2 regions of the Bradyrhizobium sp. 192 genome follow, and region 1 is predicted to be linked to the other one. Evidence: riboswitches for the same ligand, from Rfam matches in the RefSeq annotation. Region 1 holds a riboswitch; the other holds the start of a gene.
What was found. Region 1 has a riboswitch for glycine ahead of IVB24_RS27310 (D-amino acid dehydrogenase). Riboswitches for the same ligand answer to the same signal wherever they lie in the genome.

Region 1 (11,900 bases):
CTGTTCGCAAGCGAGATCAAGGGACTTACGGCGAGCGGTGACGTCGCCGCGCGGATCGATCCGGTGGCCCTGCACACCTATCTCGCAGCGGGCCATCCTGGAACGCAACAGAGCCTGTACCAGGACATCAAGCAGCTCCCGCCCGGCACGATGATCGGATTTACCGAGCGCGAGCGGACCGAGCGGCGGTTCTGGCGGCCGGTGCGCGCGCCCGTGATCCGCGACCTCGACGAAGCCGTTGTCCGGCTGCAATCGACGATCGAGACGGTGGTGAAGAGCCAGATGGTGAGCGACGTGCCGCTCGCCGTGTTGCAGAGCGGCGGCATCGACAGTTCGCTGATCAGCCTCACGCTCGGCCGGCTCGGCCTGAAGCCGCCGCTGTTCACGGCCGGCTTCACCGAGAAAAGCCATGATGAAACCGCGGTGGCGCAGCAGATCGCGACCGCCGCCGGCCTGTCGCTCAACGTCATCGACGGGGAAGCGGGCGAGGATGCCGAGGCTGCGCTGCGGGCGGTGGTCTATCATTTCGACGGCCAATGCGCCGACACGGGCGCGCTCGGCTTTTATCATCTGGCGGGTGCAGTCCGCCGGCATTCCACCGTGGTCCTGTCCGGCGACGGCGGCGACGAATTCTTCGCCGGATATGAAACCTATGCCGCGACCATGATGGCTAAGCGCGCGCGCCAATTCGTTCCGCGCAGCCTTGCCGGCCTGACCGGACGCCTCGCCTATGCCTCGGTGCGCGGCAACGAGAAGCGGCTTCCGGCGGCGGCGCAACTCGCCCGCTTCGCACTCGGGCTCAGCGAAGCCGGCAACAGCCCTCATCTGCAATGGCGGCGGCTGGTTCCCCGCTTTCTCGCCGAGAAGATCTATGACAACGGGATGGCCGATCTTGCATCGGCCGACCCGTTCGCGGAATACGCCGGATATTATTCGGAGCCGCATGACAACGTGCTGGATCGGGCGCTGATCGCCGACCAGCGCTTCCATCTGCAAAGCGTCCTCACCAAGGTCGATGCCATGAGCATGGCGCACGGTCTGGAAGTGCGCGTGCCGATCCTCGACCGACGGGTCATGGACCTCGCCGGCAGCCTCGACGTCTCGCTGCTCAATCCCTGGCCCAAGGGCGCGCCGAAATATGTGTTGCGCAAACTCGCCGAGCGCCTGGGCATGCCGCGCGAGGCCGCATGGTCGCGCAAGCGCGGCTTCAACGTGCCGATCGCCCAACTGATGCGACGCGGCGGGCTGCGGCCGATCTGCGACCGGGTGCTCGGCCGCGAGGCTGATGTTTTTGCGCCCCTCCTGAAACCGGAGGCGATCCGGCTGCTGTGGAATGCGCATCGCGAGGCCAGGAGCGACAATGCGTTCGCGCTGTGGCCGATCCTGACGCTGGGCATCTGGTTGACGGGGCTTGCCACCCCCTCGGCGCGCCGAGCATAGGGAGCGGACGCATGCCGGACCTGAAGGACCAGACGATCAGCGATTTCGGCGAGCAATGGACCGCGTTCCGCGAGAACCCCGGCTATTACGGCTCGGCGGACCTGCTTGCCGATCTGTTCGGTCCGTTGCTTTCGCTCGACGAGGTCAAAAGCAAGCGGATCGCCGACATCGGGAGCGGCACGGGGCGCATCGTCAACATGCTGCTCGATGCCGGAGCGGATCGCGTCGTCGCGGTCGAACCCTCCGATGCCATGCTGGTCCTGAAGGACAACACGGTGGCGCGCGCGGAGCGCATCGACTATCTGCAGGTGCCCGGCGACCGGTTGCCGCCCGATCTCGGGCTCGACTATGTGGTTTCGATGGGTGTGCTGCATCACATCCCCGAACCGGCGCCGGTGGTTCGTGCGGCCTACGATGCGTTGCGCCCCGGCGGACGCTGCATCGTCTGGCTCTACGGCCACGAAGGCAACGAGACCTATCTGTCGCTAGCGATCCCGCTGCGCAAGCTCACCGTCCTGCTGCCGCACCGGCTGCTGGTGGTGCTGTCGCATGGTCTGGAATGGATCTTGACGGCCTATATCGGGCTGTGCCGTATATTGCCGCTACCGATGCGGTCCTACATGCGTTCGGTGCTGGCGAAGTTTCCGCGCAGCGTTCGCCGCTTGACCATCTACGACCAGCTCAATCCCGCCTACGCGAAATACTACACACGCGCCGAAGCGGAGGCGCTGCTGTCGGATGGCGGATTTGGGGATGTGAGGCTCTACCACCGCCACGGCTATAGCTGGACCGTGTCCGGCACCCGGCCCGCCTGACCGGCGTCGAGCAGCAGCACCCAGAACAACATCAGCGCGCTGAAGAGCAGGATGAAACTGTCGTCCAGGGAGCTCCCCACGATCGAGATCAACGAGGGCATCAGGAGACCGACGGTGAGCGCGGCGGCGAGCGCCGTGGCCGAAAGATCGACCAGCAGGATCGCGGCATAGAGCGCGAGTTCGAAGAAGGCATATTCCTTGAGGCGCGGCGAGCTGAGATAGAGCGCAAACATCGCCAGCGCCGTGACGCGCATCGCCACGCGGGGGTGATCCATCAGCCAGCGATCCAGCCGCCCGGGAAGCGAGCCTCCTCCGTGCGCCGGCCGCTTCCCGATCAAGCGCAGGACGGACAGGGCGAACGGTCCGAGCACCAGCGCGGTCGCGGCGACTGCATAGGTTGCGAAGATCGCCGGCTTGCTATCGATCAGGCCCACATGGCCCATCAGATCCCGCGCCAGCAGCAGCAGTGACGGATTGCTCTCGAACAGTTCGACGAGGTGCTGGTCGGGAATCTTTCCGGCCATCGCAAGCTGCCAACTCGCGAACAGATCGGGGTAGGCCAGCCACGATATCAGGATCGGCAAGGCGAAGCTGAACACAGCCATCGCGATCAGCGTCAGCTTGCGACCGCGCGGCAGCGGCAGGAAGTACAGCGCGGCCAGCACTGGAAAGAACACCAGCTTGAACGACATCACGAGGCCGAGCAGCGCGGCGCCGGCGAGGCGCGACGGAAAGCTGCTGTCCTCCGACGACCCGGATGTGGGCAGAGAAAGCAGGAGCCTCAGCGCGATCGCGGTCAGCACGCCGCTCAGGATCGCGAAATTGCCCGACGCCTGCACCCATTCGAAACCGACGAAGGCGCCGAGCGTGCAGAGCACCCTGAGCCCGACGTCGCGAGCGCTCGGGCGCTTTCGGCCATGCCCCTGGAAACCAAGACCTGGCAAGACAAGTCCTGGCAAGACAAGACCTGGCAAGAGGAGGCCGCAGAGCACGGCGAGGACGGGAAAGATAGCTTTGTGATGAGCGACCAGAATGCCGCCCGCGCAGAAAGGACGGAAGGCCTCCAGCGTCACCGGCAGATAGGGGTAAGAGAGCTTGGTGCCCTTCAGGTTCTTGACGAAGTAGGGATCGAGCCCGCCGGCATAGGCGTCCACCGCCGCGCAATTGACGCGGGTATCCCAGCCATATCTCACATCGAGCACGGCGTCGTTGGCGAGATTGCCAAGCACCAAGAGCGCGGTCAGTGCGATCAGGCAGGCAAGCCAGATGTTTCGCCTCGAAGCCGTGTCGGCCGAGGGCTCCAACCATCGTGCTGTACCGGTGACATCAGACACAATCGGATACCTTGTCTGTCTGCTTCTCGCGGCGCCAGCGGCGCCTCGTCGATCGGCCGCCACAGTGGACAGGAGGCGTTTCCGTTTCATCCCGCGCGGCCGACCTGCCCCGCCGGCCGCCGATCTTTAGGGAGGGATAGTGAATCACTGGTTTCCGGGCCTGAGCCGAATCCGCGGGTCGGCTCGCGCGGGGTCGGTCTCCTCACCAATTCTTGTCCGCCCCTCCTCCGCCTGCCAGCCATCCCGAAACATGGGTTGTGCAACGCAACATGAGCGATGGATAAAGTCGCTCAATTTCAGAGGTGAGCTTCTTGTCTGACGTCAATGCCGACGATTGGGTGTCCTCGGGACACCGTCCGATGAGGTTTCCGGAATTCGTCATCGTGATCGCGTCCATCATGGCGCTGAACCCGCTTGCGATGGACATGATGCTGCCGGCACTGCCCAATATCGGAGCAGCCTTCAAGATTCCCGTTGCGAACCATCTCCAGCTGGTGCTGTCGACCTTCCTGATCGGCTTCGGCGCCGGCCAGTTCGTCATGGGCCCGCTGTCCGACCGCTTTGGCCGCCGGCCGGTGCTGCTCGGCGGCATGGCTGTCTATGCGGTGGCGAGCGTGCTGGCGGTCGCGGCACCCTCGTTCGAGACGCTGCTGCTGGCGCGCGCGCTGCAGGGGCTCGGCACCGCGGCGACACGCGTGATCGCGACCTCGATCGTGCGCGACTGCTATGCCGGCCGCCGCATGGCGAGCGTGATGTCGCTTGCCATGATGGTGTTCATCGCGGTGCCCGTGATCGCCCCCTCGTTCGGACAGGCGGTGCTGCTGGTGACGGCGTGGCGCGGCATCTTCGTGGTGCTGATGCTGTACGGCCTGCTCGCGCTCGCATGGAGCGTGTGGCGGCTGCCGGAAACCCTTCCCGAGTCGGAACGCCGGTCGCTGGCGCCCGCCGACGTCCTCGCCGCTTTCCGCCAGACCGTGACCAATCGCCAGACCATCGGCTATGCGATCGCCGCCGGCAGCGTCATGGGTGCGCTGTTTGCCTACGTGTTCTCGGCGCAGCAGGTGTTCACCGGCATCTATCATCTCGGCCATTATTTCCCGCTTGCCTTTGCGGCGGTCGCAGCCGGCGTTGCCATCGCCGGCTTCCTCAATTCGCGGCTGGTCGGGCGGCTCGGCATGCGCGCGATCTCGCACGGCGCGCTGACGCTCTATGCCGTCATCGCCAGCGTCATGCTGGTCACCGAAATCCTGAACGTGCTACCGCTCGCGCTGTTCATGGCACTGTCGGCGCTCATGATGTTCTCGTTCGGCATGATGGTCGCCAATTTCACTGCGCTCGCCATGGAGCCGCAGGGCCACATCGCCGGCACTGCTTCCTCGCTCTACGGCTCGATCACGACGCTGATCGGAATCGTGGTCGGCATAGCGATCGGACAGAGCTTCGACGGCACACTGATGCCGTTCTCGGTCGGCTTCTTCCTGTCGACGATCGCTGCGCTCGCGATCGTGCTGGTGGTGGAGAAGGGACGGCTGTTCAAGCCGCATCATCGCAGCGCCACCTGAGGAACTTGTCGCAGCTCCTGATGTTGTACCGCAGCAATCGAGAGGATGGCGAGATGGAACAAGAGACCAGAGAGGATCGGCCCGGGCGGGAGATCGAACAACCCGCCCGCCGGCGCCCATGGTCCGAAGATCGGCCGGGCAGCAGCCTGCCATTCGCAAGTGAGGGGCTTGAGCAGGTGCGCGGCAGCCACTGCTAGACCAAATCCAGGGATCGCTTCAAAAAAACGGCGCCGCGGTCAGACCCGCGGCGCCGTTCGCATTCACACGCAGGCGTCCGGCCTACTCAGTCTTGTCGATGTTCCAGAAAATCGGCGTCGCCGGGCCGTCGATCACGCCGGTGAGCGACTTCCGCCACGCGCTCGGCGCCTGATACTGGCCGAGCGGGATGTAGATCACCTGGTCGTAGGCTTCTTTCTGTATCTCGGTCGCGATCTTCTTCTGAGCATCGAGTGAGCCAGCGCGGACGAAGTCGTCCTTGAGCTTCTCGATCTTGGCGTCCTCCGCCCAGCCGAACCAGCCGCCCTTCTTGCCCTGGCCGCCAATCGAGAGATTGGAGATCGGGTTGGACACGTCGGCGCTGACCCAGTTGGTGAAGAACATGTTCCAGCCGCCCTCCTTCGGGGGCTTCTGGCTCGCGCGGCGGCTCACCACCGTCTGCCAGTCGGTCGCCTGCAGGTCGACCTTGAAGCCGGCCTCACGCAGCAGCTGGGCCGCCACGATCGGCTGAGCCTTCAGCGTCGTGACGTCGCCCGGCGCCATGATCACGACCGGTGTCCCATCATAACCGGACTCGGCGAGCAGCTTCTTGGCTTCCGCCATGCCGTTGCCCTTGACCAGCGATTCGGAACCGACGTCGGTCGCGAAAGGCGTGTCGCAGATGAAGAAGGCGCCGCAGATCTTGTAGTATTTGGGGTTGCCGATGAGTGCGTCGAGCACGTCCTTCTGGTTCATCGCCAGAAGCGCTGCACGGCGGATCTTCACATTGTCGAACGGCGGATAGAGGAAGTTCATGCGTCCGAGCGTCTGGAAGCCGAACTTGTTCAGCACCTGGACGTTGAGGTCCGGGTTGCCTTCGAGAACCGGAACGAGGTCGAACGACGGGTTCTCGAGGAAGTCGATGTCACCCGATTGCAGCGCGTTCACCGCGGTCTGCGCGTCCGGCATGGTGACCCATTCGACGCGGTCGACCTTCACGACCTTGCCGCCCGCGGTCCAACTCGCCGGCTCCTTACGCGGCACGTAGTCAGTGTTCTTGACGTAGACCGCCTTCACGCCCGGCTGGAATTCCGATGCCACGAACTTGAAGGGGCCCGAGCCGATCTGTTCGGGAATCTGCTTGTCCGGCGGCGTTTCGGCGAGGCGCTTCGGCATCATGAAGGCGACGCGCGACGACGGCTTGCCGATCGAGTCGAGCACCAGGCCGTAAGGCTCCTTCAGCTTCAGCGTAATGGTCTTGGGATCGGTTGCCTCGATGCTGGCGGTGAACTGCATCATCTGCTGGCCCATGCCGTCGACCGCGGCCCAGCGCTTGAGCGAGGCGACGCAGTCTTCCGCCGTCACCGGCGCGCCATCATGCCACTTCAGGCCATCGCGCAGCGTGAAGGTGTAGGTGAGCTTGTCGTCGGAGATCTTCCAGTCCGCCATCTGCGGCTGAATCTTGAAATTCGAATCCGTCGTAATCAGCGTGTCGTAGACCATGTAGCCATGGTCACGCGTGATGTAGGCGGTGGTGAAGATCGGATCGATGATGCGCAGATCCGAATGCATCACCGCGGTGATGGTCTTGCCGGCCGCAAGCACCGGCGAGGCGAACGCCGTTGAAAGCGCGACGACAGACAGCGCGAGTTTGGAGGCGAACGCGCGAGACCCCCGGCGCATGAAGTGCAACATAAAAAGTTTCTCCTGACGTGAAACTGTTCAAAGGCGGGCTATTGATTGAGCATTTGGTTCGTTCTTTGGGCGAACTAACCTCATGCAGCGCCTTTATCTTTCGAGACTTGCAGACCGTGCCGAGCGCGTCAATCCGGTTTCGCTGCAGGCCCAGGCGGCAAGCGCACAGGCTCCACAAAGATCGGTTTGGCTCTACAACACTCTCCACTCGTCCCGACCGCGGCAATGCAATACGCGTTCCATCTTCCGAAGCTTGAGAGACATTGAGATGAATCCAGCCAATCTTCCTTTCGATTCCGAGACCATGCTCGAAGGCCTGCGCACCTGGGTCGAATGCGAAAGCCCGACCTGGGACGCCGGGGCCGTGAATCGCATGCTCGATATCGCAGCGCGGGATATGGCGATCATGGGTGCGACGATCGAGCGCATCGCGGGCCGGCAGGGCTTCGGCGGCGTGGTCCGCGCGCGCTTTCCCCATCCGAAGCAAGGCGAGCCCGGCATCCTGATCGCCGGACACATGGATACCGTCCATCCGGTCGGCACCATCGAGAAGCTGAAATGGCGGCGCGAGGGCAACAAGTGCTATGGCCCCGGCATTTACGACATGAAGGGCGGCAACTACCTCTCGCTGGAAGCGATCCGGCAACTGGCGCGCGCATCCTTCACCACGCCGCTGCCGATCACGGTGCTGTTCACGCCGGACGAGGAAGTCGGCACGCCCTCGACACGCGACATCATCGAAGCCGAGGCCGCGCGCAACAAATACGTGCTGGTGCCGGAGCCCGGCCGCGCCGACAACGGCGTCACCACCGGACGTTACGCCATCGCACGTTTCAATCTCGAGGCGACGGGCCGGCCGAGCCACGCCGGCGCGACACTGTCGGCGGGACGCTCGGCGATCCGCGAGATGGCGCGGCAGATTCTCGCCATCGACGCCATGACGACGGAGGACTGCACCTTCTCGGTCGGCGTCGTGCATGGCGGGCAATGGGTCAATTGCGTTGCCACGACCGCCACCGGCGAAGCGCTCTCCATGGCCAAGCGGCAGGCCGATCTCGACCGCGGCGTGGAGCGGATGCTGGCGCTGTCGGGCACCAACAATGACGTCACCTTCAAGGTGACACGCGGCGTGACGCGGCCGGTGTGGGAGCCGGACGCGAGCACGATGGCGCTCTACGAAAAGGCGTGCGCTATCGCCAAGTCGCTCGGCGCCGAGCTGCCGCATGCGAGCTCCCCTGGCGGCTCCGACGGCAACTTCACCGGCGCAATGGGGATCCCTACGCTCGACGGCCTGGGCGTGCGTGGAGCCAATGGCCACACGCTGGAGGAGTATATCGAGGTCGAGAGCCTGGTCGAGCGCGGCCGCCTGATGGCGGGACTACTGGCGACTCTCGCGTGATCGAAGCGCCTGTGCACTGCACAATACCGTGGCAGCCGAGGGCGAAATTTAGCCTTGTCTAAAAATGAGGCGCATCGTACTGCTCGATGGTCCACGCGACGACGCGGGAGAGATCGCAAAGCGGGTTTTGGCCTTCTTTGCGGCGCCGACGGAGCAACCGCCCCGGAAACTCTCAGGCAAAAGGACCGTATCGTCAGGACGATCTGGAGAGAGACGGCATGACGGATCTGGTCGTGACGTCCACCGAAGGGGATAGTCCGGAGCTGACTTCTTGGGGTCGGTGCCGGATCAAGCTCTCAGGTAACCGTGACAGATGGGGCGCCGCCAACGGCCTTTCGGCCAGCGGTTAGCCGTCTTTAACTCACGGGAGCCCCGAACCTATCATGACCCATATCGCGATCATCGGCGCCGGCATCACCGGCGTAACGACTGCCTATGCCCTGCTCGAACGCGGCTACAAGGTGACGGTGCTCGACAAGCACCGTTACGCCGCGATGGAGACCTCGTTCGCCAATGGCGGACAGCTCTCCGCCAGCAATGCCGAAGTGTGGAACAGCGCCGCGACGATCCTGAAAGGCCTGCGCTGGATGTTCCGGCGCGATGCGCCATTGCTGATGAACCCGCGGCCGAACTGGCACAAATATTCGTGGATGAGCGAGTTCGTCGCCAACATCGGCAACTATCGCGCCAACACCATCCAGACGACGCGCCTCGCGATCGAAGCCCGCAAGCATCTGTTCGAGATCGCGGCACGCGAAGGCATCGAGTTCGATCTCGAACGCCGCGGCATTCTCCACATCTACCACGACAAGAAGGGTTTCGAATCCGGCCTGCGCGTCAACGCGCTGTTGCAGGAGGGAGGCCTCGATCGCCGCCCGGTGACGGCGGAGGAGATCCGCAACATCGAACCGACGCTGCGCAAAGAGTATTACGGCGGCTTCTTCACGCCCTCGGATGCGACCGGAGACATCCACAAATTCACGCGCGGACTTGCCGAGGCCTGCAAGCGTCGTGGCGCGACCTTCGTCCACGAAGCCAACATCGATTCGATCGCCCCAGCCGGCGCCGGCTACGTCATCGGCTGGGCTGATCTTGCGGCAAGCGATGCAGCCGTATCCGCGCGTGGCATGCTGAAGGTGGACGGCGTCGTGGTCTGCGCCGGCGTGGCGAGCCGCCACTTCGCCACTCTGCTCAACGAGCGCGTCAACGTCTATCCGGTGAAGGGCTACTCGATCACCGTGCAGCTCGATACGGCTGCAAGCCGCAACGCGACCCCGACCGTCAGCCTGCTCGACGAGGCCGCCAAGATCGTCACCAGCCGGCTCGGCGCCGACCGCTTCCGCGTGGCCGGCACGGCCGAATTCAACGACTTCAACCGCGACATCCGCGCCGACCGCGTGCAACCACTGGTCGACTGGGTGCGCAGCAACTTCCCCGACGTCGAAACGTCGCGCGTCGTGCCATGGGCCGGATTGCGGCCGATGATGCCGGACATGATGCCGGTGGTGCGCGCGGGCCGGCTGCCGGGCGTGTTCTTCAACACCGGCCATGGCCATCTCGGCTGGACGCTGTCGGCCGCAACCGCGCAGATGATTGCCGCCACCATCGACGGCTGGCGCGGGCTCAACGCACCGTCGACCGTGCCCGCGCTCAGGGGCGAGCACGAGCTACGCCGTGCATCCTGAGTGGTCCCGATCGCACGCAGGGCGGCCCCTTGCTACCGCCCTGCCCTTGGCACACTATTTGCCCCGCAAGGGACGGCTTTTCCGGATGACAGGCGCGCATGATAGATACGACAGATCCGACGGTGGCCTCGCGGCCACCCAAGTTCCGAAGCCGGAGATAGGTGTATGCTAGGTTATCTCATTCGTCGCGTTCTGGCCGCGGTGCCCGTGATGGGCGTCGTCGCGCTGTTCGTGTTTCTGCTGCTGCGGCTGACGCCGGGTGATCCCGCCGCGATCCTCGCCGGCGACAACGCCACCCCGGAGCGGCTGGAGCGCATCCGCACGTCGCTCGGCCTCAACGAGCCCCTGATCGTGCAGTTCATCACCTGGGTGAACAAGCTGCTGCACGGCGATCTCGGGACCTCGCTGATCTCCAACCTGCCCGTCATGAAGATGATCGGCCAGCGCGTCGAGCCCTCGATCTCGATCGCGCTGTCGACCATCATCCTCGCCGTCATCGTCGCCGTTCCCTTAGGCGTGATCGCGGCGTGGAAGCACGGCACCTGGATCGACCGTTTCGTGATGGGGCTGTCGGTGCTCGGCTTCTCGGTGCCCGTGTTCGTGGTCGGCTACATCCTGATCCAGGTGTTCGCGATCGATCTGCGCTGGGTTCCGGTGCAGGGCTTCAAGAGCATCAGCGCCGGCTTCGGGCCGTTCTTCGAGCGCATCATCCTGCCGACCTGCGCGCTCTCCTTCATCTACGTCGCGCTGATCGCGCGCATGACGCGCGCGGCAATGCTCGACGTGCTCGGCGAGGATTACGTCCGTACCGCACGCGCCAAAGGCATCAACGAGGTCGCCGTGATGATGCGGCATGCGCTGCGCAACGCGGCCGTGCCTGTCATTACCGTGATCGGCACCGGTTTTGCGCTCCTGATCTCGGGCGTCGTCGTCACGGAGAGCGTGTTCAACATTCCCGGCATCGGGCGTCTCACCGTGGATGCGGTGCTGGCGCGCGACTATCCGGTGATCCAGGCGATGATCCTGCTGACGTCGCTGATCTATGTCGTCGTCAATCTTCTCATCGACGTCGCCTACACCCTGCTTGATCCCCGGATCCGGTACTGAGGCAAGGATTTAAGGACAAACATGTCGGTCGATACCCTTCCCCAGTCGTCCATTCCGATCACGTCGCCGCTGCGGCCGCGCTTCGGATTCCTGACCTCGACGCCGATCATCGCCATGGCGACGATCCTGCTCACGCTGATCGTGCTGATCTCGATCCTCGCGCCGCTGATCGCGCCGCATGATCCGATCCAGCTCGCGCCGTCGCAGCGATTGAAGCCGGCGTCCGCGCAGTTCCTGCTCGGCACCGATGCCTATGGCCGTGATCTGGCTTCGCGCGTCCTCTATGGCGGCCGCATCTCGCTTCTGATCGGAATCGGCTCGGCGGTCCTCTCGATCGTCATCGGACTCGCGATCGGCCTCGTCTCCGGCTTCTTCAAGCTGGTCGACGCGGTGCTGATGCGGGTCATGGACGGCTTGATGGCGATGCCGAGCATCCTGCTCGCGATCGCCGTGGTCTCACTGTCAGGCGCCAGCATCTGGACGGTGCTGATCGCGATCACCATCCCGGAGATTCCACGCGTGGCGCGCCTGGTGCGCTCGGTGGTGCTGTCGGCGCGCGAGGAGCCTTATGTGGAAGCGGCGATCTCGGTCGGCTCGTCCTTGCCGAAGATCATGTGGCGGCACCTGATGCCGAACACCATCGCGCCGCTGATCGTCCAGGGCACCTA
Region 2 (11,900 bases), 140 kb from region 1:
CCGAGCGGCTCGGCGCGGGTGCGCATCACGGCCAGCGTCTGCGGATGCACGTCCTTGTCGACGAAGAAGGCTTGCGCCTTGACCTGCGAGTGCCGCTCGGCGAGCGCCATCGCTTCCGCTGCGGCGGTGGCCTCGTCGAGCAGCGAGGCGTTGGCGACGTCGAGCCCGGTGAGGTCGCAGATCATGGTCTGGAAGTTGAGCAGTGCCTCCAGCCGGCCCTGGCTGATCTCGGGCTGATAGGGCGTGTAGGCCGTGTACCAGGCCGGGTTCTCCAGGATGTTGCGCTGGATCACCGCGGGCAGGATCGTGCCGGAATAGCCTTGGCCGATCAGCGAGGTGAAGACCTGATTTTGGGCAGCGAGCTCGGCCATATGCGCGATCGCCTCGGTCTCGCTCAAGGGCTTGCCGAGATCGAGCGGGGTGGCCTGCCGGATCGAGGCCGGCAGCGTCTCCGCCATCAGCGCGTCGACGCTTTTCGCGCCGACGGTTTCGAGCATGGCGGTGACGTCGCGCGCCGACGGGCCGATATGGCGGCGAACGAAACTGGCGGCGGTGTCGCCGTTGGTCTTGCGGTGCGCGGTCATCGCTTGCTCCATCGTCCTTAAGCCGTATGCGTCTTGTAGGCGGCTTCATCCATGAGGCCGCCGAGCTCGCTCCTGTCGGCCATCTTGATCTTGAAGAACCAGGCCTTGCCTTGCGCGTCCGAGTTCACCAGCGCCGGCTCGGCCACGAGCTCGGCATTGGTTTCGAGCACTTCGCCGGTCACAGGCGCGTAGACGTCGGAGGCGGCCTTGACCGATTCGACGACGGCGGCGGCTTCCGCCTTCTTCAGCGCGCGGCCGACCTTGGGCAATTCGACGAACACGACGTCGCCGAGCTGCGACTGCGCGTAGTCGGTGATCCCGACGGTGGCGACGTCACCGTCGATAGCGAGCCATTCATGGTCGGAGGTGTACAGCGTGGTGGTCATTGTCGATCCTCAGCGTTTGTAGGTGTTCTTGACGAAAGGCATGGCCGCGACCTGCACGGCCAAGCGCTGGCCGCGCACTTCGGCGAACAGGTTGGTGCCGAGCGCGCTTTGGCTCGTGGGCACATAACCCATCGCGACCGGCGCATTCAGGCTCGGGCCGAAACCGCCCGAGGTGACTTGTCCGATCGGCTCGCCGCCCGCGCCGTCGGCGAACAGCAGCGCGCCCTCGCGGACCGGCGCGCGTCCCTGGGCGAGCAGGCCGACACGGCGGCGGGCCGCGCCGTGATCGAAATGAGCGAGGATTTTTTCGGCACCGGGAAAGCCGCCGGCGCGCGCGCCGCCGCTGCGGCGGGACTTCTGCACCGACCATTCCAGCGCGGCCTCGACCGGCGTGGTCGCGGTGTCGATGTCGTGGCCGTAGAGGCAGAGCCCGGCCTCCAGCCGCAGGCTGTCACGGGCGCCCAGGCCGATCGGCAGCACGTCCGGATTGTCCAGCAGCGTTTTGGCGAGACGCTCGGCATCGGCCGCCGGAACCGAGATTTCAAAACCGTCCTCGCCGGTATAGCCGGAGCGCGAGACGAAGCAGTCGATGCCGGCAACCTTGCGCGGGCCGGAATCCATGAACTTCATGGCGGGCGCCTCTGCACACAATTTCGCCAGCGCGGCCTCGGCCTTCGGCCCCTGCAGCGCGATCAGCGCGCGATCTGCGAGCGGCTCGATGACGCAGTCGCTGGAGAGATTCGCGCGCAGATGGGCCTCGTCCGCTTCCTTGCAAGCGGCGTTGACGACCAGAAAGAGGTGATCGCCGAAATTGGCGACCATGAGATCGTCGAGAATTCCGCCGTCTTCATTGGTGAACTGGGCGTAGCGCTGCCGCCCCGGCGCGATCGCGACGATATCCTGCGGCACCAGCCGTTCCAGCGCGCGGGCGGCGTCCTCGACCCTGCCGGATTTCGGCCGGAGCGCGATCTGGCCCATATGGGAGACGTCGAACAGGCCGGCGGAGACCCGGGTATGGAGGTGCTCCTTCAGCACGCCCGCGGGGTATTGCACGGGCATGTCATAGCCCGCGAATGGCACCATCTTGCCGCCCAGGGAGACATGAAGCCCATGAAGGGGCGTACGTTTCAGGGAATCTTGGTCGTCGCGCGCTAGCATCACAGGGGCCCTCGGTGGTTCCCCCGGGAGGATTCCCTGAGGACACCAGTCGAAGCCCCATCTGTCGCTGTGCCTGAGAGTATTATCCCGTCGGCGGGAGCCATCCGGGCAAACCTTCCTTAAAAGGTATTTGCCCGTCGGCGCCTCTTTCCAGATGCTGTCAAAGCCACGCGGTCCTTTTGCCTGAGAGTTTCCGGGGCGGTTGCTCCTTCGGCGCCGGCTGCCTAAAGCCGGTCTCTCCCGACGTGGCCGTACGATACAGATGGGTAAAGACCACAGCGGGGCCAAGCCTGTCAACGCGTCCGCGCGTCCTATCCAACGGGATTGAGCGCCTGCGGCAACCCTCTGATCTCTCTGCACAGTTTCTGGACAGCGCAGCTGGCCTTGTCTAAAAGCGCTTTGGCCCGCAGATATCAGCCTCAACGTTACGGTTTGGATGGCGAGAAGCGGGTCCAGGCACACCCGATTGGATGAACATGAGCGGCGTCAACGAGATCAGGTCGACCTTTCTGAACTTCTTTGCCGAGAACGGCCACGAGATCGTGTCGTCCTCGCCATTGGTGCCGCGCAACGACCCGACATTGATGTTCACCAATGCCGGCATGGTGCAGTTCAAGAACGTCTTCACCGGCGTCGAGAAGCGGCCCTATCAGCGCGCCACCACGTCGCAGAAATGCGTTCGCGCCGGCGGCAAGCACAACGACCTCGACAATGTCGGCTACACCGCGCGCCATCTCACCTTCTTCGAGATGCTCGGCAACTTCTCGTTCGGCGACTATTTCAAGGAGCGCGCGATCGAGCTGGCCTGGAAGCTGATCACCAAGGAATACGGGCTAAAGAAGGACAAGCTGCTCGTCACCGTCTATCACACCGACGACGAGGCGGCCGGCCTCTGGAAGAAGATCGCCGGCTTCTCCGAGGATCGCATCATCCGCATCCCGACCTCGGACAATTTCTGGGCGATGGGCGACACCGGTCCGTGCGGCCCGTGCTCGGAGATCTTCATCGACCGCGGCGATCACATCTGGGGCGGCCCGCCAGGCTCGCCGGAAGAGGACGGCGACCGCTTTCTCGAATTCTGGAATCTCGTGTTCATGCAATACGAGCAGGTGACGAAGGAGGAGCGCGTGGATCTGCCGCGTCCCTCGATCGACACCGGCATGGGGCTGGAGCGCATGGCCAGCATCATGCAGGGCGTCGACAGCGTGTTCGAGACCGATCTGTTCCGTCATCTGATCGACGCGACCTCGTCGGCGCTGGGCCACGGGCCGAACGAGCAGACCGTCGCCTCGTTCCGCGTCATCGCCGACCATCTGCGTTCCTCGGCCTTCCTGGTCGCGGACGGCGTGCTGCCCTCGAACGAGGGCCGCGGTTACGTGCTGCGCCGGATCATGCGCCGAGCGATGCGCCATGCGCAGCTGCTGGGTGCGAAGGAGCCGCTGATGCATCGCCTGGTCTGGGCGCTGGTGCGCGAGATGGGCCAGGCCTATCCCGATTTGATGCGCGCGGAAAACCTGATCGAGGAAACGCTGCGGCTGGAAGAGACCCGCTTCCGCAAGACGCTGACCCGCGGCCTTGCCATCCTCGACGAGAAGAGCGCGTCCTTGAAGAAGGGCGACATGTTCGACGGCGACGTCGCCTTCACGCTGTACGACACCTATGGTTTTCCGTTGGACCTGACGCAGGACGCGCTGAAGTCGCGCGGCATCAGCGTCGACCAGGCCTCGTTCACCGACGCGATGGAGCGCCAGAAGGCCAAGGCGCGCGAGTCCTGGAAGGGCTCGGGCGAAGCCGCCTCTGAAGCGATCTGGTTTCCGCTGCGCGAAAAGTTGGGCGCGACCGAATTCCTGGGCTACGAGACCGAGAGCGCCGAAGGCGTGGTGACCGCGCTGGTGAAGGACGGCAAGGAAGCCACGAGCCTCAAGGCCGGCGAGACCGGTGCGATCGTGCTGAACCAGACGCCGTTCTACGCGGAATCGGGCGGCCAGGTCGGAGACACAGGCGTGCTCACGGGCGAGGGCGGCATCAAGTTCCGCGTCACCGACACGCAGAAGAAGCTCGGCGATTTCTTCGTTCACGTTGGCAAGGTCGAGAGCGGCGAGCTGAAGCTCGGCACAGCGCTCCAGCTCGAGGTCGATCATTCCAGGCGCTTCTCGATCCGCGCGCATCACTCGGCAACGCATCTCATCCACGAGGCGCTACGCCAGGTGCTCGGCGACCACATCGCCCAGCGCGGCTCGATGGTCGCGCCGGACCGCCTGCGCTTCGACTTCGTGCATCCGAAGCCGATCACGGCGGAGGAGCTGGCCCGCGTCGAGGACATCGCCAACGACGTGGTGCTTGAGAATGACGAGGTCACGACGCGCGTGATGGGCGTTGACGAGGCCCGCGAAGCCGGGGCGCGCGCGCTGTTCGGCGAGAAATATGGCGACGAGGTTCGCGTCGTCTCGATGGGCAGGACCGCGCGCGAGCGCGGCACCAACGCGCTCGGCTGGTCGGTCGAGCTCTGCGGCGGCACGCATGTCAAGCGCACCGGAGATATCGGCCTGATCACGCTCACCGGCGAGAGCGCGGTTGCTTCGGGCGTGCGCCGCATCGAGGCGCTGACCGGCAATTACGCGCGCAGGCACGCCAACGAGACCATGGCGCTGGCCAAGACCGCGGCGAACGAGCTGCGCACCTCGATCGACGACGTCCCCGCGCGCATCACCGCGCTGATGGACGAGCGCAAGAAGCTCGAACGCGAGCTCTCCGACGCCCGCAAGAAGCTGGCGATGGGCGGCGGTGCGTCCGCCGGCAGCAATGGTGCAGCCACGGGCGTGCGTGAGGTCGGCGACGTCAAGCTGATGGCGCGCGCGGTCGAGGGTATCGAGATGAAGGATCTCAAGAGCCTCGCCGACGACGGCAAGAAGCAGATCGGCTCGGGCGTGGTCGCCATCGTCGGCGTCACCGAGGACGGCAAGGCCGGCGTGGTGGTCGGCGTCACCGCCGACCTCACCGCGCGCTTCAACGCCGTGAACCTGGTCAAGATTGCTTCCGAAGCGCTCGGCGGCAAGGGCGGCGGCGGCCGGCCCGACATGGCGCAGGCCGGCGGCCCCGATGGAGCCAAGGCAACCGAGGCGCTGGCGGCGATCGAAAAAGCAATGGCAGGCGCGTAAATCGCCATGAGCCCCGTTCCGCGAGGACGTGGCTTGCGCGATCCCAATGTGAGGGATCGCCTCTATGAATTGCTGGAGCACGATCCGCTGGCCTATTCGGCCGGGTCGCGCTTCATCCAGATCATCATCGGCGTCATCGTGCTCAATGTGGCCGCGATGGTCCTCGCCTCGGTGCCGGAGCTGGACGCGCAATTCGGCACGGTGTTCGCAGCCATCACCACCCTGTCCGTGATCGTGTTCGCGCTGGAATATCTGGCGCGGCTGTGGACCGTGGCGGGTCACACCCAGCGCAAAGGCTCCGCGCTGTCCGACCGGCTCTGCTACGTCTTTTCGACGCTCGGCATCATCGACCTCATGGCGTTCCTGCCCGCGTCCATCGTGCTCGCCACCGGCCGGCACACGACGCTGGCGGCCCTCGGCGTGTTGCCGTTCTTCAAGCTGATCCGGTACTCGCCGGCGATGCGCTCGCTGCTCGCCGCTGTCCATGCCGAGCGGCGGGCGCTGATCGGCTGCATCGTCATTTTGATCGGCGCGGTCTTGACCTTCGCCTCGCTGCTCTACGCCATCGAGCGCGACGTGCAGCCGGACAAGCTCGGCACCATCCCGCAGGCGATGTGGTGGGCGATCGTGACGCTCGGCACCGTCGGCTATGGCGACGTGGTGCCGGTGACGGCGCTCGGCAAGCTGGTCTCCACTTTCGCCATCATCAGCGGCTTTGCCATGATCGCGCTGCCGGTCGCGATCATCTCCACCGCCTTTGCCGAGGAGGTGAAGCGGCGCGACTTCGTCGTCACCTGGGGCATGCTGGCGCGGGTGCCGCTGTTCTCGCATCTGTCGGCCGCCGAGATCGCCGACATCATGCGCCTCTTGCGCGCGCGCACCATCGAGCAGGGAGAGATATTGGTCCGCCGCGGCGATGCGGCCTCGTCGATGTATTTCATCACCGCCGGCGAGGTCGAGATCGCGCTGCCGAGCCAGCACGTGCGGCTCACCGACGGCACCTTCTTCGGCGAGATCGCGCTGCTGCACAAAACAAAACGCAGCGGCACGGTGACGGCGACGCGCAAGACGCGCCTTCTGGTGCTCGATGCCCAGGATTTTCACGCGCTGATCGAACGCATGCCGACGCTGGCCGACCACGTCCACACCACCGCCAAGGCGCGGCTCGCCGATACCGGCGACCTCGCGCTGGCGGAGCTGGCTCAGGCCAAGCAGGACGAGGGCCCGAGGTAGCCGTCACGTTCCGTCGAGGAAGGGCGCGACAACCTCGCGCGTCTCCTTGCTGGGCACGACGGGCACGATCTCGAACGTCATGCCGTTGCCCTGGCAGTTCAACACCCATTCCTGCAGCAGGCGAGCGTCGTCGCATTCCATCAGTTGGAAGCAGCGGTCGAAATTCGGCTCGATCCAGCTGCCGAGATATTTCAGGCCTTCCGGAAACTTGACGCCCTCGTCGCGCACGCGCCGGTAGACCGGAATTGGGTCGCGGTCCCTGAAGCGTTCGATCACCATGAAGAGCATCGGTCTCAGCCTTTCTTCAGGAAAACATACTCGGCCGAGTAGGGCGCGCTTCTGAACTCGCCGGCCTTGTCGCAAGAACCGTCGAGCTTGCCGCCATGGGTGTTGATGCGCTGGACCGTGGTAACAGGCGTGAGGGTGCCGCTGCCGCGGCGGGCGGCGACCTCCAGCTTCAGCCAGGGGATATCGGCCGCCGTTGCGCCCGGTGCGTTGCCGATAGCCTTGCCGACCACCGCGCTGCCATCGGCGAGCTCCCAGTTCGGGCCGGCATAATGCCGGCCGATCGTCTTGCCCTCGGACAGCAGCGTCGCGATCGGCTCGCGGAAGGCCCAGGCGAGCTTGCCGTCGCTACCGGCCTTGCATTCGTAGACCTGCGCGCCCTCGGCGTGGACGCTGAGCACGACGCTCTCGCCCGGTGCGGCGATGGCGTCGGGAAGCGGCTCTGCAGCCCCGGCCGGCCCGATCAGGGCCGCGAGCAGCATTGTGTGGCCGGCAAGCTTGATGAACATGGTGGCATCTCCGGGCAAGGTCCCAAAAAGAAACGGGCCGCGCTGTTGCGCGGCCCGTGATGATGTCTGGCCCAGTCGGGCGAAATTGCGGTCGGCTCAGCCCGCCAGCTCCTTGGTCAGGTTCTCGGCGACCTTGTCGAGGAAGCCGGTGGTCGAGAGCCAGCGCTGGTCGGCGCCGACCAAGAGCGCGAGATCCTTGGTCATGTAGCCGGCCTCGACGGTGTCGACGCAGACCTTCTCCAGCGTGTTGGCGAACTTGGCGAGCTCGGCATTGTTATCGAGCTTGGCGCGGTGCGACAGGCCACGGGTCCAGGCGAAGATCGAGGCGATCGAGTTGGTCGAGGTCTCCTTGCCCTTCTGGTGCTCGCGGTAATGTCGGGTCACCGTGCCGTGGGCGGCTTCGGCCTCGACGGTCTTGCCGTCGGGGGTGAGCAGCACCGAGGTCATCAGGCCGAGCGAGCCGTAGCCCTGCGCGACCGTGTCGGACTGCACGTCGCCGTCGTAGTTCTTGCAGGCCCAGACGTAGCCGCCCGACCATTTCAGCGCCGAGGCCACCATGTCGTCGATCAGGCGGTGCTCGTAGGTCAGGCCCTTGGCCTCGAATTCCTTCTTGAACTCGCGGTCGTAGATGTCCTGGAAGATGTCCTTGAAGCGGCCGTCATAGACCTTCAGAATCGTGTTCTTGGTCGAGAGGTAGACCGGGTAGTTGCGCAGCAGGCCGTAGTTCAGCGAGGCGCGGGCGAAGTCGATGATGGAGTCGTCGAGATTGTACATCTCCATGGCGACGCCGGCGCCGGGGGCCTTGAACACTTCCTTCTCGATCACGGTGCCGTCCTCGCCGACGAACTTCATCGACAGCGTGCCCTTGCCCGGGAACTTGAAGTCGGTGGCGCGGTACTGGTCGCCATAGGCGTGGCGGCCGATGATGATCGGCTTGGTCCAGCCGGGAACCAGGCGCGGCACATTCTTGCAGATGATCGGCTCGCGGAAGATCACGCCGCCCAGGATGTTGCGGATGGTGCCGTTCGGCGACTTCCACATCTGCTTGAGGTTGAATTCCTTCACCCGGGCTTCATCAGGGGTGATGGTGGCGCACTTGACGCCGACGCCGACCTTCTTGATCGCCTCGGCGGCGTCGATGGTGACCTGATCGTTGGTGTGGTCGCGGTACTCCATCCCCAGGTCGAAATACATCAGCTCGACATCCAGGAACGGGGTGATCAGCTTGTCCTTGATGTACTGCCAGATGATCCGGGTCATCTCGTCGCCATCGAGTTCGACGACGGGATTGGATACCTTGATTTTTGCCATGATCGGGGAAGCCTCTTGGGAACGGCGCTTTCAGCGCGCCACGGGAATATCCGCCGCCTCATAGCACCCAGACGCGGCGGGCGAAAGCCAAGGGATTATGCACTTTTAGCCGATCCAGCCCCCACAGACGGGGGGCGGGGAGGGGCCCGCGGGCCGGAGCGGGCCCGAGGCTTCGGCAGAGATTCAAAAGTCGATTCCAACCCGTTATTTCCCTTGAGAATTTCGTCAGGACAGGCAAACGACAGGCGGACGGGCAGCCGGTCCGGCGACCGGCTTGAATCAATTCCTGAGGCGGCCTTGCCAAGGCCCTGAGAGACAGCGTGAAAGCGAAACGAGATGTCGGGGACTGACAAGAGCAAGGCGGGTTTGTCCCTCGACGGTCCCATCGTGATCCTGGTCGAGCCGCAGCTGGGCGAAAACATCGGCATGGCCGCGCGCGCCATGGGCAATTTTGCGCTTGGCGCCTTGCGCATCGTCAACCCCAGGGACGGCTGGCCCAACATCGCCGCACAGCGCGCCGCGGCCGGCGCCGATCACATCCTGGAAAAGGTCCAGTTGTTTGGGACGGTCGAAGAGGCGGTGGCCGACCTCGACCTGCTGTTCGCCACCACCGCGCGCCCCCACGACCAGGCCAAGCCCGTGGTCGGGCCGGAAGCGGCGGCCAGCGAGATCGCGGGTCACGTCGCGGCCGGTGGCAAAGCCGGCATCCTGTTCGGCAGGGAGCGCTGGGGGCTGACCAACGAGGAGGTCGGGCTCGCCAACCGCATCATCACCTTCCCGGTCAATCCGGGTTTCGCCTCGCTCAACCTCGCCCAGGCCGTGCTGCTGGTCGGCTATGAATGGTTCAAGCGGGCGACCTCAGGCGAGCTGCCGCACGCCATGCCGGAGCGCTCCGAGCGCGCCTCGCAGCACCAGATGCAGGCCTTCTTCGACAACCTCATCCGCGAGCTCGACAAGGTGGAATTCCTGCGCCCGGCCGAGAAGCGCGACACCATGCTGGTCAACCTGCGCAACATCTTCAGCCGGATGGAACCGACCAAGCAGGACATGCACACCTTGCACGGGGTGGTGATGGCGATCGCGGAGGGGCGCAAGGGCCCGGCCAAGGGAGGCGTGCTCGACGGCGAGCAGGCCACGCGCCTGCGCGCGCTCTTGGCCGAGCATGGCAGCGGGACGCCCGACAGCGGTTCGACCGTGCGCGGACTCGCCCGCCTGCTCCGCCGCAACCCGACCGATGCCGAGCGCCTGCTCTGGCAGGCCCTGACCCGCGACCGCCGCTTCGCAGGCGGATTCAAGCGCCAGACTCCGGTCGGGCGCCACATCCCGGACTTCGTCTCGTTCCCGCACCGGATCGCGATCGAGCTGGTCAACCCGGGCGAGGGCGAGGCGATCGCGGCGGATCGCGCGTCGCGGCGGAGCTGGCTCGAGGCGCGGGACTATCGGGTGCTGGAGATCCGTGCGGCGGACGTGGAGCGCGATCTCGAGGCGGAGCTGGCGCGGCTTCAGGGGATGATCGAGCAGGACGCGTAACCCCGGCCGATCAGCGCCGGTTCAGCGCTGAAAGACAATCTTGCCGCCGACCAGGGTCAGGTCCGCCTTGATGTCCTTGATCTGCTCCTCCGGCACGGCCGTGTAATCAGCGGAGAGCACCACGATGTCCGCAAGCTTTCCGGGCTCGATGGTCCCTTTGCGCGCTTCATCGAAGGTGTAGCGCGAAGCCGCGCTGCTGTAGAGTCGCAGGGCCTGCTCGCGGGTGATGGCTTCCGTCGCGCCGTAGACCTTTCCGGCGGGGTCCTTCCTGGTCACCATGATGTACATGTTGAGGAAGGGGTTGATCGGGTTGACGGGAAAATCCGTCCCGGCGCCGAGGTTGTCGAGCCCCATTTTCTCGATCAACGTCCTGGTCGGCACGGCGCGGTCCGCGATCGCTTTCCCGAGAAAACGTTCGACGGTCGCTGCCTTGTCCCACATGAAAACGTTCTGGAAATCGATGCGGACGCCCAGCCTTTGCGCACGTTCCATCTGCTCTGGCCGGATCAGGCTGGCGTGAATGAGGACGAAGCGACGGTCGCGGATCGATTTTTCCTTATCCACTGCCTCGAACGCATCGAGCACCTGGTCGATACCGAGGTCGCCCACGACATGAACACCGACCCGCCAGTCATATCGGTTGCAGATGGAGATGAGTTGCTTCAGCCGCTCGGGTGTCTGTTGCGTGGTGCCATGGTAATTGTCATGTGAATCCGGATACACCTCGCGCATGAGCGCTGTCTTCAATGTCATGCCGCCGTCGTAGAAGATCTTGATGCCGGCAAATTTGAGCCAATCGTCGCCAAACCCCGAAGAGGCTCCGTTGCCCGACATGATCGCTTCCCATGCCGTCAGATCGGCCGGGGGCTCAGGTCGGAACATCACGCCGGTCCGCAAGGTGGCTTTGCCGGATGCGACAAGCTTCTGCAGCGTGCGAATATCGCGCGGCTCTGTCGCGCCTTCGATCGCACTGGTGATGCCGAAGCTGTTCAGCACGCCTTCGGCGATGGTGAATTGCCGCATCTCATCCGCTTCGGTCCAGGGCGGCACGGCCTTCTCGACTCGATTGATCGCGGTTTCCACGAGCAGGCCGGTCAACTCGCCGGCCGCATCGCGCTCGAACTTTCCACCACTCGGATCCTCGGTGGTCTTGTCGACCCCGACCCGCTGCAGTGCCATGGTGTTCGCCATCGAAAAGTGCCCGACGGTTCGAAGATAGACCGGGTTGTTCGGCGCAACGCTATCGATCTCCTGCCGCGTCAGATAGCGCTTCTCGGCCAGTTGCGACGGCGGATGCCACCCGCCACCTATGATCCACTCGCCCGGCTTCGTCTTGGCAGCGAATGACTTGATGGCCTCGAGCGCTTCAGCGACGGTCTTGGCGCGGCCCATGATGACGACGTAGTCGCCCAGACCAGCGGCCTTGAAGTGAGCGTGCGTATCGATCAACCCGGGAATGACGGTCTTGCCGGACACGTCGAGCACGCGGGTCCGGTCGCCGGCAAGTGACCTGATCGAAGCGCTGGTCCCCGTTGCGATGATCTTGCCATCTGCGACGGCCACGGCCTCCGTGACCGTCGACCGGTCATCCAGCGTCAGAACCTTTCCGTTGAGGATCACCAGGTCGGGCGTGTTGAACTCCCGTTGCTGGGCGTCGGCGGATGAGACGCCAGAGATCCAAATGACCGTGGCAACGATTGCAAATGCCGCAAACTCGCGAACCATCGCGTCCCCCTGGCGCTTTTG

Region 2: another riboswitch for glycine. It lies ahead of gcvT (glycine cleavage system aminomethyltransferase GcvT); the one in region 1 lies ahead of IVB24_RS27310 (D-amino acid dehydrogenase).

Annotation. Positions count from the first base shown of each region.
Region 1 is NZ_CP064690.1:5,827,196-5,839,095, forward strand. It holds gene asnB (asparagine synthase (glutamine-hydrolyzing)) at 1-1,440, shown strand, start outside; gene IVB24_RS27285 (class I SAM-dependent methyltransferase) at 1,452-2,255, shown strand; gene IVB24_RS27290 (hypothetical protein) at 2,219-3,589, opposite strand; gene IVB24_RS27295 (multidrug effflux MFS transporter) at 3,901-5,151, shown strand; gene IVB24_RS27300 (ABC transporter substrate-binding protein) at 5,431-7,041, opposite strand; gene IVB24_RS27305 (M20/M25/M40 family metallo-hydrolase) at 7,310-8,440, shown strand; glycine riboswitch at 8,535-8,638, shown strand; glycine riboswitch at 8,642-8,755, shown strand; gene IVB24_RS27310 (D-amino acid dehydrogenase) at 8,824-10,125, shown strand; gene IVB24_RS27315 (ABC transporter permease) at 10,291-11,232, shown strand; gene IVB24_RS27320 (ABC transporter permease) at 11,254-11,900, shown strand, end outside.
Region 2 is NZ_CP064690.1:5,970,096-5,981,995, reverse strand. It holds gene gcvP (aminomethyl-transferring glycine dehydrogenase) at 1-584, opposite strand, end outside; gene gcvH (glycine cleavage system protein GcvH) at 602-970, opposite strand; gene gcvT (glycine cleavage system aminomethyltransferase GcvT) at 980-2,128, opposite strand; glycine riboswitch at 2,291-2,381, opposite strand; gene alaS (alanine--tRNA ligase) at 2,605-5,286, shown strand; gene IVB24_RS28015 (cyclic nucleotide-gated ion channel) at 5,293-6,519, shown strand; gene IVB24_RS28010 (DUF3303 family protein) at 6,523-6,807, opposite strand; gene IVB24_RS28005 (DUF3455 domain-containing protein) at 6,813-7,313, opposite strand; gene IVB24_RS28000 (NADP-dependent isocitrate dehydrogenase) at 7,410-8,624, opposite strand; gene IVB24_RS27995 (TrmJ/YjtD family RNA methyltransferase) at 8,961-10,154, shown strand; gene IVB24_RS27990 (amidohydrolase) at 10,176-11,879, opposite strand.